2 regions of the Kocuria flava genome follow, and region 2 is predicted to be linked to the other one. Evidence: riboswitches for the same ligand, from Rfam matches in the RefSeq annotation. Region 2 holds a riboswitch; the other holds the start of a gene.
What was found. Region 2 has a riboswitch for S-adenosylmethionine ahead of AS188_RS08305 (MetQ/NlpA family ABC transporter substrate-binding protein). Riboswitches for the same ligand answer to the same signal wherever they lie in the genome.
Positions count from the first base shown of each region.

Region 1: another riboswitch for S-adenosylmethionine. It lies ahead of AS188_RS00720 (LLM class flavin-dependent oxidoreductase); the one in region 2 lies ahead of AS188_RS08305 (MetQ/NlpA family ABC transporter substrate-binding protein).

Region 1 covers NZ_CP013254.1:158,406-165,859, reverse strand. Annotated here, with positions in the region: gene AS188_RS00735 (acyl-CoA dehydrogenase family protein) at 108-1,331, shown strand; gene AS188_RS00730 (maleylpyruvate isomerase N-terminal domain-containing protein) at 1,479-2,159, shown strand; gene AS188_RS00725 (CoA-binding protein) at 2,218-2,679, shown strand; SAM riboswitch class IV at 2,773-2,888, shown strand; gene AS188_RS00720 (LLM class flavin-dependent oxidoreductase) at 2,994-4,376, shown strand; gene AS188_RS00715 (baeRF2 domain-containing protein) at 4,406-5,536, opposite strand; gene AS188_RS00710 (hypothetical protein) at 5,696-5,926, shown strand; gene AS188_RS00705 (DUF4397 domain-containing protein) at 6,119-6,958, shown strand; gene AS188_RS00700 (class F sortase) at 6,955-7,454, shown strand, end outside.
Region 2 covers NZ_CP013254.1:1,859,047-1,866,500, forward strand. Annotated here, with positions in the region: gene AS188_RS08290 (solute symporter family protein) at 1-1,318, shown strand, start outside; gene AS188_RS08295 (GlsB/YeaQ/YmgE family stress response membrane protein) at 1,506-1,769, shown strand; gene dxr (1-deoxy-D-xylulose-5-phosphate reductoisomerase) at 1,905-3,176, shown strand; SAM riboswitch class IV at 3,233-3,349, shown strand; gene AS188_RS08305 (MetQ/NlpA family ABC transporter substrate-binding protein) at 3,449-4,342, shown strand; gene AS188_RS08310 (methionine ABC transporter ATP-binding protein) at 4,339-5,418, shown strand; gene AS188_RS08315 (methionine ABC transporter permease) at 5,478-6,077, shown strand; gene AS188_RS08320 (M50 family metallopeptidase) at 6,273-7,454, shown strand, end outside.

The DNA.
Region 1 (7,454 bases), 1.7 Mb from region 2:
CGGCGGGCGGGCCGGCGCCCGCCGCGGCGCGTCACGGTCTTGGCCCCGGTCCGGCCCGCGGCCTTGGCTGGAGGCCCGCCCGCGCCGACGTCCCGAGGAGCCCCGCCATGGCCGCAGCCGCCCCGCAGCCCACCACCGACGCCCTCCTGGAGCAGTTCCGCCCGGTCCTCGCGCAGATCGCGGCCGGGGCCGAGCAGCGGGAGGCCGAGCGCGTCCTGCCCTTCGAGCCCGTGGCCCGGCTCAACGAGCTGCGCTTCGGCGCGCTGCTGCTGCCGGTCGAGGCCGGCGGCCGCGGGGCCTCGTGGGCGCAGCTGACCCGGCTGCTGATCGAGCTGGCGGCCGCGGACTCCAACGTGGCCCACGTCTACCGCTCCCACTTCGGCTTCGTGGCCAGCATCGACCGGGAGCCCGCCCAGCAGGCGCTGTGGTACCCGCGGGTCGCCGCGGGCGAGATCGTCGGCAACGCCGCGACCGAGCGCGGGCGCGCCGTCGTCGGCACCGCGGAGACGACCCTGGTGCCGCGCCCGGACGGGAGCTGGTCGCTGACCGGGGAGAAGTTCTACAGCACGGGCTCGATCTTCGCCGACTGGATCCAGGTCACCGCCCAGGTGCCGGGGGAGGACCGGCGCTCCCACGCGTTCGTGCGCGCCGGCGCACCGGGCGTGGAGCTGCGCGACGACTGGGACGGCTTCGGCCAGCGCCTCACCGGCACGGGCACGTCCGTGTTCACGGACGTCGTGGTGCCCGCCGACCACGTCCGGTTCCGCGACGGCAGCGCGACCCAGGAGACCGCGGTGTTCCAGCTGGTGCTGCTGGCCGTGCAGGCCGGCATCGCCCTGGCCGCCGTCGAGCGCACCGGGGAGCTGGTCGCGGCCCGCACGCGCGGGTTCAGCACCGGTTCGGGCGTGCTGTTCCGGGAGGACCCCCTGATCCTGCAGCTGGTCGGGCAGCTCTCGGCCAAGGCCTTCGCCGCGCGGGCGACCGTGCTCGAGGCGGCCCGGGAGCTCGACGCCGCGCTCGGGCCCGTGGGCCGGGCGGCCCCCGACGAGGACGCGGTCGCGGTGACCGACCGCTGCGAGCTGGCGGTGCAGCAGGCCCAGGTCGTGGTGCCCCCGCTCGTCGAGGCCGTCACGGGCGGGATGTTCGACGTCCTGGGCGCCTCGGCCGTCTCCCGCTCCCGGCTGCTGGACCGGTACTGGCGCAACGCCCGCACGGTGGCCACCCACAACCCCACCGTCTTCAAGGCCCGGATCGTGGGCGACCACCGCGTCAACGGCACGCCCATGGCCGGGCTCACCGCCATCGGGGAGATCGCCGCGGCGGGCGCCTGAGGCCTCCCCCGGGGACCGGCCCGGGGCGGCGGAGCGTGCCCGCGGACCGGCCCGGGACGTTCCGTCCCCGGGGGCGACGACGCGGCGGGCGCGCAACGACCCGGTCCGTGCATGGACCCGGTCCGCCCGCCCTGTCACCATGGACCCATGACGACCCGGAGCGGCCCGGTGCGGGCGGACCTGGTGCGGGAGAGCTGGGCGGCCTTCGGGGCCGCCCTGGACGGCCTCGGCGACGACGACTCCTGGGCGGCCACCGGCCGCACCGGCTGGGCGGTGCGCGACCTCGTCCACCACGGCCTCGAGGACGCCCGCCGGGCGCTGGTCGCCCTGCACACCCCCACCACGGCCCGGCCGGACCGCGACGCCGTGAGCTACTGGGCCGAGCGCGAGCACGACCCCGTCCGGGACGCCGAGGACCGGCGCGCCGACCGCGTCGCGGCCGCGCTGGTGCGCGACTGGGAGCGGCTGCGCGAGCTGCACGCCGCGACCGTGCGGGCCGCCGCCCACGCGGCCGGGCACGCCGGCGCCGGCGCCGCGGTGCGCACCGAGGGCCACGTGCTGCGGGTCGAGGACCTCCTGAGCACCCTCGCCGTCGCCACGACCGTGCGCCACCTGGACCTCATCCGCCACCTCGACGGCACCCCCGGGCCCTCGGCGGACGGGCTCGCCGAGGTGCGCCGCGTGCTCACCGAGCTGTGGGGCCGCGAGCCGCTCGAGCACTGGAGCGACGAGCACTTCGCCCGCATCGGCACCGGCCGCGCCGAGCCCACCGACGAGGAGCGCGCCCTGCTGGGCGAGCGCGCCCGGGACCTGCCGCTGCTGCGCTGACCCGCCTTCCGGTCCCGGGGTCCTCGCCCGCCCGGGCCCGGAGGAGGAGGATGGGGCCATGACGATCAACGACCCCGCCGTCATCGACCGCCTCCTCACCGAGCCGGCCCGCTGGGCCGTCGTGGGCCTGAGCCGCAACCGCACCCGGCCCGCCCACTCGGTGGCGCGGCGGATCCGCGACGAGCTCGGGATGACCGTGGTGCCCGTCAACCCCCGCGGCGAGGACGTCCACGGCGAGCCCGGCTTCCGCACGCTCGCGGAGGTCCCGCCGCCCCTCGACGTCGTCGACTGCTTCGTGAACTCCCGCCGCGTCGGCGCGGTCGTGGACCAGGCGCTCGCCGCCGGGGCGCGGGCGGTGTGGCTGCAGCTCGGCGTCGTGGACCGCGCCGCCGCGGCCCGGGCCGAGGAGGCGGGCCTGGACGTCGTGATGGACACCTGCCCGCTCATCGAGCTGCGCGCCCGGCTGGACGCCGGGTGGACCCTCGACCCCGCCCGCACGCCCCCGCTGGCCCGCCCCTGAGCACGCCGCCGAGGACCCGCCCGCGGCGGCCGGGGGACCCCGATGGTTGCGCACCCCCCGGTCGGGGCCGCTAGGCTGGCCCGCAGCACGAACGATGATGAGACCCGACGCGAAGCTCTGGCTGGTCGGGCGGCAACCCTCTCCCGTAGCGGGGTGCCCCAGATGAACATCGGGCCGTGGCGTCAGGTGCGCCCCGGCAAGTACGGCGCCCGCGGGCGTCAGACCCGCGAGCAGGTCCCAGGACGCACGGGCGCGGGGAAGCACCGAGCTGGAGGATCTCCGTGAGCAAGCGCATCGCCCTGAACGCCTTCGACATGTCCTGCGTCGGCCACCAGGCCCCCGGCCTGTGGAAGCACCCGCGGTCGCGGGCGGACGAGTACAACACCCTCGAGTACTGGACGGACGTCGCCCAGCTGCTCGAGCGGGGCCTGTTCGACGCGATGTTCCTCGCGGACGTCGTCGGCTACTACGACGTCTACCGGAACTCGGCGGCGCCGGTGATCAAGGACGCCACGCAGATCCCGGTCAACGACCCGTTCATGCACGTCTCCGCGATGGCGGCCGTCACGAAGCACCTGGGCTTCGGCATCACCAGCGCGATCACCTACGAGCAGCCCTACCCCCTGGCCCGGAGGTTCGCGACCCTCGACCACCTGACCCGGGGCCGGGTCGGCTTCAACGTGGTCACCTCGTACCTGAAGTCCGCGGCGGAGAACCACGGGCTGACGGACCAGATCTCCCACGACGAGCGCTACGAGATCGCCGAGGAGTTCATGGACGTCTGCTACAAGCTGTGGGAGGGCTCCTGGGAGGACGGCGCGGTCAAGCGCGACCGCGCCGGCGGCGTCTTCGCCGACCCCGCCCTCGTGCACCCCATCCGGCACCACGGCAAGTACTTCGACGTCCCGGGCATCGGCCTCACCGAGCCCTCCCCCCAGCGCACCCCGCTGATCTTCCAGGCCGGGGCCTCCTCCCGCGGGCGCGCCTTCGCGGGCCGCCACGCCGAGGCCGTGTTCGTCGGCGGCATCCGCCCGGACCTCACCCGCGCGGTCACCGACCGGCTGCGCGACGAGGCCGAGGCCCACGGCCGGCGCCGGGAGGACCTGAAGATCTTCGCGATGCTGCACGTGATCGTCGACGAGACGGACGCCAAGGCCGAGCAGAAGCGCCGGGACTACGAGCGCTACGCGGACACCGACGGCGCGCTGGGCCTGGTGGGCGGCTGGTCCGGGGTGGACCTGGGCCGCTTCGACGAGGACGACGTCCTGGAGTACGTCCGGACGGAGTCCATCCAGTCCTTCCTCACCCCGTTCACCACCGCGGACCCGAACAAGAAGTGGACCGTCCGGGAGGTCGCCAAGCACATCTCCATGGGCGGGATGGGCGTGCCGGTCGTCGGGTCCCCGCAGACGGTCGCCGACGAGCTCGAGCGGTGGATCGACGAGGGCGGGCTGGACGGGATCAACCTCGCCTACCACGTCTCCCCGGGCTCCTTCGAGGACTTCGTCGAGTGGGTGGTCCCCGAGCTGCAGAAGCGCGGGCGCTACCGCACCGCCTACGAGGGCACCACGCTGCGGGAGAACCTCTACGGCGCCGGGCAGACCAAGGTCCTCGACACCCACCCCGCCGCCCGCTACCGCGGCGCCTACGCCGGGCAGCCCTCCGCGGCCGACACCCCCGCCCGCGAGCTCGTCTGAAGCGCAGGCCGCGTCCGCGGGCACCGGCCTCAGCCCGTGGGGGCGGCGCCCCAGCGCAGCAGCGCGGCGACGTCGGTCCCGTGCGGCAGCGCGCCCGGGGGCACGAACACGGGCCGTCCGTCGGTGAGCACCGCCGCGCGCACCAGCGCGGCGTCGGCCGGCACGGGCCCGAGCACCCCGGCGCCCACGGCCTCCGAGGCCTCGAGCGCGATCCACGGCTCGGCGTCCAGGGCCAGCAGCTCCTGCTCGGTGTCCAGGTGCGTGTCGTCCAGCAGGACGGTCTCGGCCTGCGCCTGCTGCAGGGCCCGCACCACCGGGGCGACCCCGGAGACCGCCGTGGGCTCGGGGCGGTTCTGCTGCTGGGCCAGCCGCTCGAGCAGCTCCTGCTGGCGGTGGGCGATCACCTCGGCGACCCGCTCCTCGACCTGGTGCTCCAGGTCCGCGGAACGGCTGCCCTCGGCGCGGGTGTTCGCGTCGATCGTGCTGAGCATCGCCCGGCTGGCCTTGGAGAGCTGGTCCTCCACGAGCCCGCGGGCCCGCAGGTCCCCGGCCAGTACCACGAGCTGGGCGCCGGACTCGGCCACGACCTTGTCGATCTGCTCGGCGACCTGCTCGGTGTTGCGCCGCCACACGTCCTCGGTGTGGCGCTGCCAGCGGCCCTGGGACCAGCCCCCGCCCGGGAACTTCTTCAGGTGCTCCGTCTCGCCCTCGATCTGCTGCTCGTCGGTGGAGGGCACGCGGCTGGCCCAGTGGAGGCAGATCTCGCCGCCGTCGCGGCCGACCTCGGCCACCACGTAGGGGAAGTCGTCCGGGCGGTGGCGGAACAGCGGGGTGAGGTCGGGGACCTCCTCCACCCGCACCACGCCCTGCCCGGCCAGGGGACCGGGGAGGACCTCGTCGATCTCCACCGTGCCGTCGCGCACCAGCAGGTAGCGGCAGACGGGGTCGGGCACGCCCTCGGCCGGCCGCACGGCCCGCTCGACCGCGGCGAGATCGGCCTTGCTCGCCCCCTGCTCGGCGAGCCGGCGGCAGACGTTCTCGGGCAGCACGTCGATCGAGTGGAGGGAGTCGACCGTGCCCGTGCTGATGTCCGTGTACACGGTGCACCAGGGACCCTTGCTCTTGAACAGTTCGGCGTAGCGGTGGAATCGGCTCGTCATGGTGGCAACTCCCTAGCTGTCCAGCGGTTCTCCTGTGGTGCAGACCACGTTATCCGACCGCCTGGGCGCTGGGAACCGGCGCCCGGACGAGTAGGGTCGGGGGCACAGGACCGGTGCCCGCACCGGTCGGACGCAGGCCCCACCACGCAGGAGGAAGTCATGACCGACGCACCCGGCACCCCCTTCGACGCGAGCTTCGAGGCGGACGAGGCGGACCGCCTCGAGCAGACCCTCGAGGCGGAGCGGCCCGAGGTCGCCGAGCACGACGAGGAGACGCCTGCGCACCTGCGGGACCGCTCGGCGGAGTCCTCGCTGGAGGCCGACCCCACCGACCTCGAGGAGCAGGAGCTCGAGGTGGACCTGCGGGAGCCCGAGGACGAGCAGGCCTGACCCGCGGGGCGCCGCCGCGTCCACCGCGGACCGGAACTCCGGCAGGGCCGCGGACGGACTCCGGGAGGGTGCGCGGGAAGACGATCCGCAGAAAAATGTGATCCAGTGCATCCGGGGGCGCGTCCCCGGCGGTAGTAGGGGTGCAAGGTCGATCCCGCTCCCGCCCGGGAGCCCGTTGAAGGAGCCACCGTCATGCGCAAGACCCTCTCCGCCGCCGCCGTCCTCGGTCTCGGGGCCGGTGCCCTCTCGATGTCGCCGGCGGCCGCCGCCGAGCACGCCGAGCTCTCCGTGCTCCACGGCGTTCCAGACACGGTCGTCGACGTCTGGGTCAACGGCGAGCTGACCCTGGACGACTTCGAGCCCGGCACCCTCGCCGGCCCGCTCGAGCTCCCGGCCGGCAGCTACGACCTGGCGATCACCGCCCCCGACGCCCCCGACGCCTCGGCGCCGATCATCGGCCCGGTCACCGCCGAGCTCGAGCCCGGCACGAACTACACCGCCGCCGCCCACCTCGACGCGGAGGGCAGCCCGACCGCCGCCCTGTTCACCAACGACATGTCCGAGATCGAGGCCGGGAAGTCCCACCTGACCGTCCGCCACGTGGCCGCCGCCCCGGCGGTGGACGTGCTCGCCGGCGGCCGGCCGATCATCCAGGGCCTGGAGAACCCGGACGAGCAGACGCTGCCCGTCGACGCCGGGACGGTCTCCGCCGCCGTCGCCGCGGCCGGCACGACCGACCCGGTGATCGGCCCGGCCGACCTGACCCTGGCCGAGGGCACCCACAACATCGTCTACGCGTGGGGCTCCCTCGAGGCCGGCAACCTCCAGCTCGCCGTCCAGACCCTGGAGGGCATGGAGCAGGCGCCGGGCGCGGTGCCCGGCGGGCAGTCCGGCCTGGCCGCCCAGGAGAGCGGCACGATGCTGAGCACCGGGCTGGCCGCCGCGGGCGGGCTCGCGCTGATCGGCGCCGCGCTCGCGGCCCAGCGCGCGGTCTCCTCCCGCCGGCGGTTCGCGCAGGACCGCCTGCGGTGACGGACCGCCGACGGCGCGGGCCGGGGGCGCACCGCGCGCCCGGCCCGCGCCCCCCGGGGGAGCAGACCCCCGGCCCCCCTCGCCGCCACGGGGCGGCGGCGGGGGCCGGGCTCCTCGCCGCGGCGGTGCTGCTCGCCGCCGCGGCCGCCGTCGTCCCGTCCGCCGGGGACGACGACGGAGCGGGCGGCGCGGCGGCGGCCAGGGGGTCCCTCGCCCCGCCGTCGTCCGCGCCGCCCGCCGCCCCCGCCCCGTCCCCGGCGGTCCCGGCCGATCGGGTCCCCGGCCCCGCCGACGTCCCGGTCGCCCCGGCGACCCCGCGGCCGGCGGAGCGCGTGCCCGCCCCCGTGCGGGTCGTGGTGGCGGGCACCCCCATCGACATGCCCGTGCTGCCGGTGGGGATCGAGGACGACGGGGCGATGACCCTGCCCGACAACCACGTGGAGCTCGGCTGGTACCGCCACGGCCCGGCCCCCGGCGCCGGCGAGGGCGCGGCCGT
Region 2 (7,454 bases):
CGTGGCGCTGCTGCTCATCGCGGAGCTGCTGCGCAACACGGGCAAGTTCACCATGGCGGACGTGCTCTCCTTCCGCCTGCGCCAGCGCCCCGTGCGCGTGGCCGCCTCGATCTCCACGCTCGCGGTCTCCGCCTTCTACCTGCTGGCCCAGATGGCCGGCGCCGGCGCGCTCGTGTCCCTGCTGCTGGGCATCGGCTCCAAGGCGGGGCAGTCGCTGGTGATCGTCGTCGTCGGCGCGCTGATGATCGTCTACGTCCTCGTGGGCGGGATGAAGGGCACCACCTGGGTGCAGATCATCAAGGCCGTGCTGCTCGTCACCGGCGTGGCCGTGATGACGGTGTGGACCCTGGCCCTGACCGGCTTCAACTTCTCCGAGCTGCTCGGCGAGGCCGTGGCCACCTCCGGCAACCCGGAGATGCTCGAGCCCGGCCTGAAGTACGGCGTGAGCGAGACCAGCAAGCTCGACTTCATCTCCCTGGGCCTGGCCCTGGTCTTCGGCGCCGCCGGCCTGCCCCACGTGCTGATGCGCTTCTACACGGTGCCCACCGCCAAGGAGGCCCGCAAGTCCGTGGTCTGGGCGATCGCCCTGATCGGCCTGTTCTACCTCTTCACCCTGGTGCTGGGCTTCGGCGCGGCGGCCTACATCGGCGCCGAGCGCATCCAGGCGGCCCCGGGCGGGGTGAACTCCGCGGCACCGCTGCTGGCCTTCGAGCTCGGCGGCCCGCTGCTGATGGGCATCATCGCCGCCGTGGCCTTCGCCACGATCCTCGCGGTCGTCGCGGGCCTGGCCATCACGGCCTCGGCCTCCTTCGCCCACGACATCTACACCAGCGTGATCAAGAACGGCGACTCGGACCCCCGCCAGGAGCTGAAGGTCGCCAAGACCACCGTGGTCGTCATCGGCATCGTCTCCATCCTGGGCGGCATCGGCGCCCAGGGGCAGAACGTCGCGTTCCTCGTGGCGCTCGCCTTCGCGGTGGCGGCCTCGGCCAACCTGCCGACGATCCTCTACTCCCTGTACTGGAAGGGCTTCACGACCCGCGGGGCCGTGTGGTCCATGTACGGCGGCCTGATCATCTCGGTGGGCCTGATCATCTTCTCCCCGGTGATGTCCGGCACGGAGACCTCGATGATCCCGGGCGCCGACTTCGCGTGGTTCCCGCTGCAGAACCCGGGCATCGTCTCGATCCCGGCGTCCTTCCTCCTCGGCTTCATCGGCTCCGTCACGGAGCGGCGCGTCGAGGACCCGGTCAAGCAGTCCGAGATGGAGGTGCGCTCCCTCACGGGCATCGGCGCCGAGAAGGCCGTCTCGCACTGACCCACCCGCTCCCACCTGGGACGACGCACAGCCCGCCCGGAACCCCGTTCCGGGCGGGCTGTGCCGTTGCACATCCGTGAAGAACAGGGCACTGACTTTCAGGTACTGTGGAGTCAGCGGCTCAGGGAGTTCACAGCTTCCGGGGCCGGAGACCGCACAGGACCACGCAACACGAAGGGAAACTGACATGGGAATTCTCGGTTGGATCGTCCTCGGCCTGATCGCCGGCGCGCTCGCGAAGCTCATCATGCCGGGCAACCAGGGCGGCGGCATCATCGTCACCATCGTCCTCGGCATCGTCGGCGCCCTGCTGGGCGGCTTCCTCGGCTCGCTCATCGGCATCGGCAGCATCGACAGCTTCTGGGACCTGGGCACGTGGATCACCGCGATCGTCGGCGCCCTGATCGTCCTGTTCATCTGGGGAGCCGTCACCGGCCGCAAGCGCCACTGACACCCGCACCCGGATCCACGGGGCCCCGCACGCCGGCGACGGCGCGCGGGGCCCCGCCGTCGTCCCGGGACCGGCGGCCGGACCCGACACCCGCCCCGGCAGGGGAGGGCCCCGGGGTGGGGAATACTGGGACCCATGACCTCCCCCGCCGCCCCCCGCACCCGCCCGACCCCCGAGCTGCAGGCCCTGGCCGCCGCGGGCCCGCGCCGGATCGCCGTGCTGGGCGCCACGGGCTCCATCGGCACGCAGGCGCTCGACGTCGTGCGCGCCGCCCGGGCCCTGGACGGGGGCGGCCCCTTCGAGGTCGTCGCCCTCGCGGCCGGGGCCGGGCGCCTCGAGCTGCTCGCCGAGCAGGCCGTCGAGACCCGCGCGCAGGTCGTGGCCACGAGCGGCACCGGCGTGGACGCCGACCGGCTCGCCCGCCTGATCGCCGAGCGCGCGGGCGCCGCGGGCGCGGGCTCCTGGCGCCCGGAGATCCTCCACGGTCCCGGCGCCGCCGCTGCGGCCGCCGCCCACCCGGGCACCGATCTCGTGCTCAACGGCATCACCGGCTCGATCGGGCTGGCCCCCACGCTGGCCGCCCTGCGGGCCGGGCACCGGCTCGCCCTCGCCAACAAGGAGTCCCTCGTGGCCGGCGGGGCGCTCGTGCGGGAGGCGGCCGCGGCCACCGGCGACCCGGACGCGATCGTGCCCGTGGACTCCGAGCACTCCGCCCTCGCCCAGGCCCTGCGCGGGGGCACCGCCGCGGAGGTCGACCGGCTCGTGCTCACCGCCTCCGGCGGGCCGTTCCGCGGCCGCACCCGCGCCGAGCTCGAGGCCGTGACCCCGGAGGAGGCACTGCGCCACCCCACCTGGGACATGGGCCCGATGGTCACCACGAACTCCGCGACCATGGTCAACAAGGCCCTCGAGGTGCTCGAGGCCCACCTGCTCTTCGACGTCCCGCTCGAGCGCATCGACGTGGTGGTCCACCCCCAGTCGGTCGTGCACTCGATGGTCCAGTTCGTCGACGGCTCCACCCTCGCCCAGGCCTCCCCGCCCGACATGCGCCTGCCCATCGCCCTGGGCCTCGCCTGGCCGCACCGCGTGCCGGGGGCGGCCCGGCCCTGCGACTGGACCCGCGCGGCCACCTGGACCTTCGAGCCGCTGGACGCCACGGCGTTCCCCGCCGTCGAGCTGATCAAGGCCGCGGGGGAGCGCGGGGGCACCTTCCCGGCCGTGTTCAACGCGGCCAACGAGGAGGCCGTCCACGCCTTCCACGCCCGGCGCATCGGCTTCCCCGGGATCGTCGACACCGTGCGCGCCGTGCTCGAGGACCACGACGAGGACGGACCGCTCACGCTCGAGGCCGTGCTCGCCGCCGAGGAGCGGGCCCGCCGGCTCGCCCGCGCGCTCCTCTCCCGCTGAGGGCCGCACCGGTCCCGGCGACGGGGACCGGACCCGCCGTGCTAGTCTGTCGTCCGGATGACGAGTCCCAGCACCGAGCCCTGGCTTGCTGGGCGGCAACCCTCTCCCGTAGTGGGGTGCCCCAGGTGAACCATCCGGCCACGGCCGACGACGGCCGGCGGCAAGTACGGCTCGACGCCCGCCGCGCTCCGCACCGCGCGCCGATCGACCGTGGCCGCCGGACCCCGGCCTTGCTGACCTCCGCACATCACGGATCCACGGAAAGGCACCCCATGCGATCGCAGCGCCTCCCCCTCCTCGCCCTGGCCACGACCCTCGGCCTCACCCTCACCGCCTGCGGCGGCTCCGCCGAGGAGTCCTCCGGCGAGGGCGCCCTCGCCGACGGCAAGGTCACCATCGGGGTGGTCGGCACCGACCCCACCCACGACGCCCTCAAGCAGCTCGCCGAGGAGCAGGGGATCACCGTCGAGTACGTCGACTTCTCCGACTACAACCAGCCCAACCCGGCCACCGAGTCCGGCGACGTGGACATGACCTGGTTCCAGCACATCCCCTTCCTCGCCGACTACAACAACTCGGCGGGCGGGTCCATCACCCCGGTCGGCTCGACCTCCATCTACCCCCTGGGCCTGTACTCCAACCAGTACGACTCCGTGGAGCAGTTCCGGGAGGGCGACGAGATCGCCGTCCCCAACGACGCCGTGAACCTCTCCCGGGCGCTGATCGTGCTCGAGTCCGCCGGGCTGATCGAGCTCACGAGCGACACCCTCATCCCCACGGAGCTCGACGTCGACACCGAGGCCTCGAAGGTGCGCGTCACCCCGGTCTCCGCCGAGCAGACGGTGCTCTCCCTCGACTCGGTCGCCGGCTCCGTGATCAACAACGACTTCCTCTCCCGGGCCGACATCGACCCGAAGTCCGCCCTGGCCCAGGACGACCCCGAGGCTGAGGGCTCACGCGCCTACGTCAACCTGTTCACCACGACCGAGGAGCTCGCCGACGACGAGACCCTCAAGCAGGTGGCCGGCCTCTACCATGAGCAGCCCGTGATCGACGCGGAGATGACGGAGACCAAGGGCACCGCCGTGCCGCTGCAGCTGGAGCAGGAGGAGCTGCGCGAGCTCACCGAGCGCTACCAGCAGGAGCTGAAGGACCAGCAGAAGTGAGCGCGGCCGAGCCCGGCCGGCCGGGCCCGCCCGGGCGCCCCGGTGAGGTGCTCGTGTCCTTCCGCGAGGTCTCCAAGGTCTTCCGCACCGGCAGCGGGCGCGCCGCCCGCGAGGTGCGCGCCGTCGACGACGTCACCCTCGACGTCCACCGCGGGGAGATCTTCGGGGTGATCGGCTACTCCGGCGCCGGCAAGTCCACCCTCGTGCGGCTGATCAACGGCCTCGAGCCCGTCACCAGCGGCTCCCTGACCGTGGCCGGCGTCGAGGTCGCCGGGCGCACCGAGACCGAGCTCGCCCCGGTGCGCCGGGACATCGGGATGATCTTCCAGCAGTTCAACCTCTTCACCTCCCGCACCGTGGCCGGCAACGTCGAGTACCCGCTCAAGCGCGCCGGCTGGGACAAGGAGCGGCGCCGGGAGCGGGTCGCGGAGCTGCTGGAGTTCGTGGGCCTGGCCTCGCGCGCCGGCAACTACCCCGAGCAGCTCTCCGGCGGGCAGAAGCAGCGCGTCGGCATCGCCCGCGCACTGGCCACGAGCCCCGAGCTGCTCCTCGCCGACGAGTCGACCTCGGCCCTGGACCCGGAGACCACCCAGGAGGTCCTCCAGCTGCTCCAGCGGGTCAACCGCGAGCTGGGCATCACGATCGTGATCATCACCCACGAGATGGACGTGGTGCGCACGATCGCCGACCGTGTGGCCGTGATGCAGGACGGCCGGGTCGTGGAGCACGGCCCCACCGTCGACATCTTCGCCCGCCCGCGCACCGAGACGGCCCGGCGCTTCGTGTCCTCGGTGATGCACACCGTCCCGGACGAGCGCGACCTCGAGCGGCTGCGCCGGGCCCACCGGGGCCGGCTCGTGATCGTCGACGTCGGCGACGGCATCGACATCGGCGGCCCGCTCTCCGACGGCGCCGCCCACGGGGTGCGCTTCACCATCGCCTACGGGGGGATCAGCGTGCTGCAGGAGCAGTCCTTCGGCTCGCTGACCCTCGAGCTGACCGGCCCGGACCCGGCCGTGCAGGACGTGGTCGAGCAGCTGGCCCGGGTCACCGAGGTGCGGGAGGTGGCGGCGTGAACAACGACTGGTCCCTGCTCGGGCCCCAGCTGCTGAGCGCGCTGGGGGAGACCCTCTACATGGTCGCCGCGACCCTGCTGCTGGCGGGGGTGCTCGGCATGGTCGTCGGCGTCGGGCTCTACGTCACCCGCCGCGGCAACATCCTGGAGAACCGGGCGGTGCACTCGGCGATCAACGTCGTCGTGAACTTCGTGCGGCCCATCCCGTTCATCATCCTGCTCGCGGCCCTCGGGCCCCTCACGCAGAACGTCGTCGGCACCCGGCTGGGGCCGAACGCGGCGATCTTCGCGATGACCATCGGGGCGATGTTCGCCGTGGCGCGCATCGTGGAGCAGAACCTCATGAGTGTGGACCCCGGCGTCGTCGAGGCCGCCCGTTCCATGGGCGTGTCCCGGTGGCGGATCATCACCACCGTGATCCTGCCCGAGGCGCTCGGCCCGCTGGTGCTCGGCTACACGTTCCTCGTCATCGGCATCACCGACATGTCCGCCATGGCCGGTGCGATCGGCGCCGGCGGCCTGGGCGACTTCGCGCTGCGGCTGGGCTACCAGCGGTTCAACGACGAGGTCACGTGGGCGGCGGTCGCCGTGATCGTGGTGCTGGTCCAGCTGGTCCAGTTCGCCGGCAACCACCTGGCCCGGCGCATCCTGCGCCGCTGAGCGCACCGGGCGCACCGACGGCCGGCCCCACCCGCGGAGGGAGGGGCCGGCCGTCGTCGTCCCCGGCTCCCGGTCCGCTCCCGGCCCCGGTCCGGGCGCCGCCCGGGCCGATGGTGCACACTGGTTCCCGCCGTGCCCCGCACGGCACCGCCCCGGCGCCCGCCGCGGGCGCCCGACGACCCCGGAGGTCCCCGGATGGGCACGGCCCTGTTCCTGGTGGGCGTGGTGCTGGCCGCCGTGGCCATCGCCGCCTCGATCGCGCTGCACGAGCTCGGCCACCTGGTGCCCGCCAAGCTGTTCGGGGTGCGCGTGACCCAGTACATGGTCGGCTTCGGGCGCACCCTCGTGTCCGTCCGGCGCGGGGAGACCGAGTACGGTCTCAAGGCCGTCCCGCTGGGCGGCTACGTCGCGATGGCCGGGATGTACCCGCCGGCCGCGGACGGCGCCCCTGCCGTCGCCTCCCGCACCGGCTTCCTGCAGCAGCTCGCGGCGCAGGCCCGCACCGCGGACGAGGAGCGCACCGGCCCCGCGGGGGACGGCCGCGAGTTCCACCGCCTGCCCGTGTGGCAGCGGGTCGTGATCATGCTGGGCGGGCCCGTGATGAACCTGCTGCTGGGCACCCTGTGCCTGACCGTGCTGCTCACCGGCTTCGGCACCCCCACCCCGACCACCACGGTCGCGTGGGTCGCCGAGTGCGTGGTGCCCGCCGAGCAGCAGGCCGCCGGGCGCACCGAGTGCGGCCCCGGGGACCCGCCGGCCCCCGCCAACGCCGCCGGGCTGCGCCCGGGTGACGTCGTGACCGCCGTCGACGGCGCGCCGGTGGGCTCGTGGACCGAGCTCACCGAGCGGATCCGGGACCGGGCGGGGAGCCCGACCACCGTGGTCCTCGAGCGCGGGGACCGCACCGTCACGGCCGAGCTCACCCCCGTGGCCACCTCCCGGCCGGTCCTGGACGCCACCGGCGCCGCGGTGACCGGGGAGGACGGGCAGCCGCGCTACGAGGACGCCGGGTTCATCGGCATCAGCCCCACCAGCGAGCCCGTCCGGCAGCCGGTCGGGGAGGTCCCGGGCGCGGTCGCCGAGGCGCTGGGCCGGATCGCCGGGGTGGTCCTGCACCTGCCCGAGCGGGTGGTCGAGGTGGGCCGCGCCGCCTTCGGGGACGCCCCCCGGGACCCGGACGGGCCGATCTCCGTGGTCGGGGTCGGCCGCATCTCCGGGGAGATCGCCGCCCACGAGGAGATCGCGCTGCGGGACAAGGCGGCCTCGCTGGTCGGGCTGGTCGGCTCCGTGAACCTGGCCCTGTTCGTCTTCAACCTGCTGCCGCTGCTGCCCCTCGACGGCGGGCACATCGCCGGGGCCCTGTGGGAGCAGCTGCGC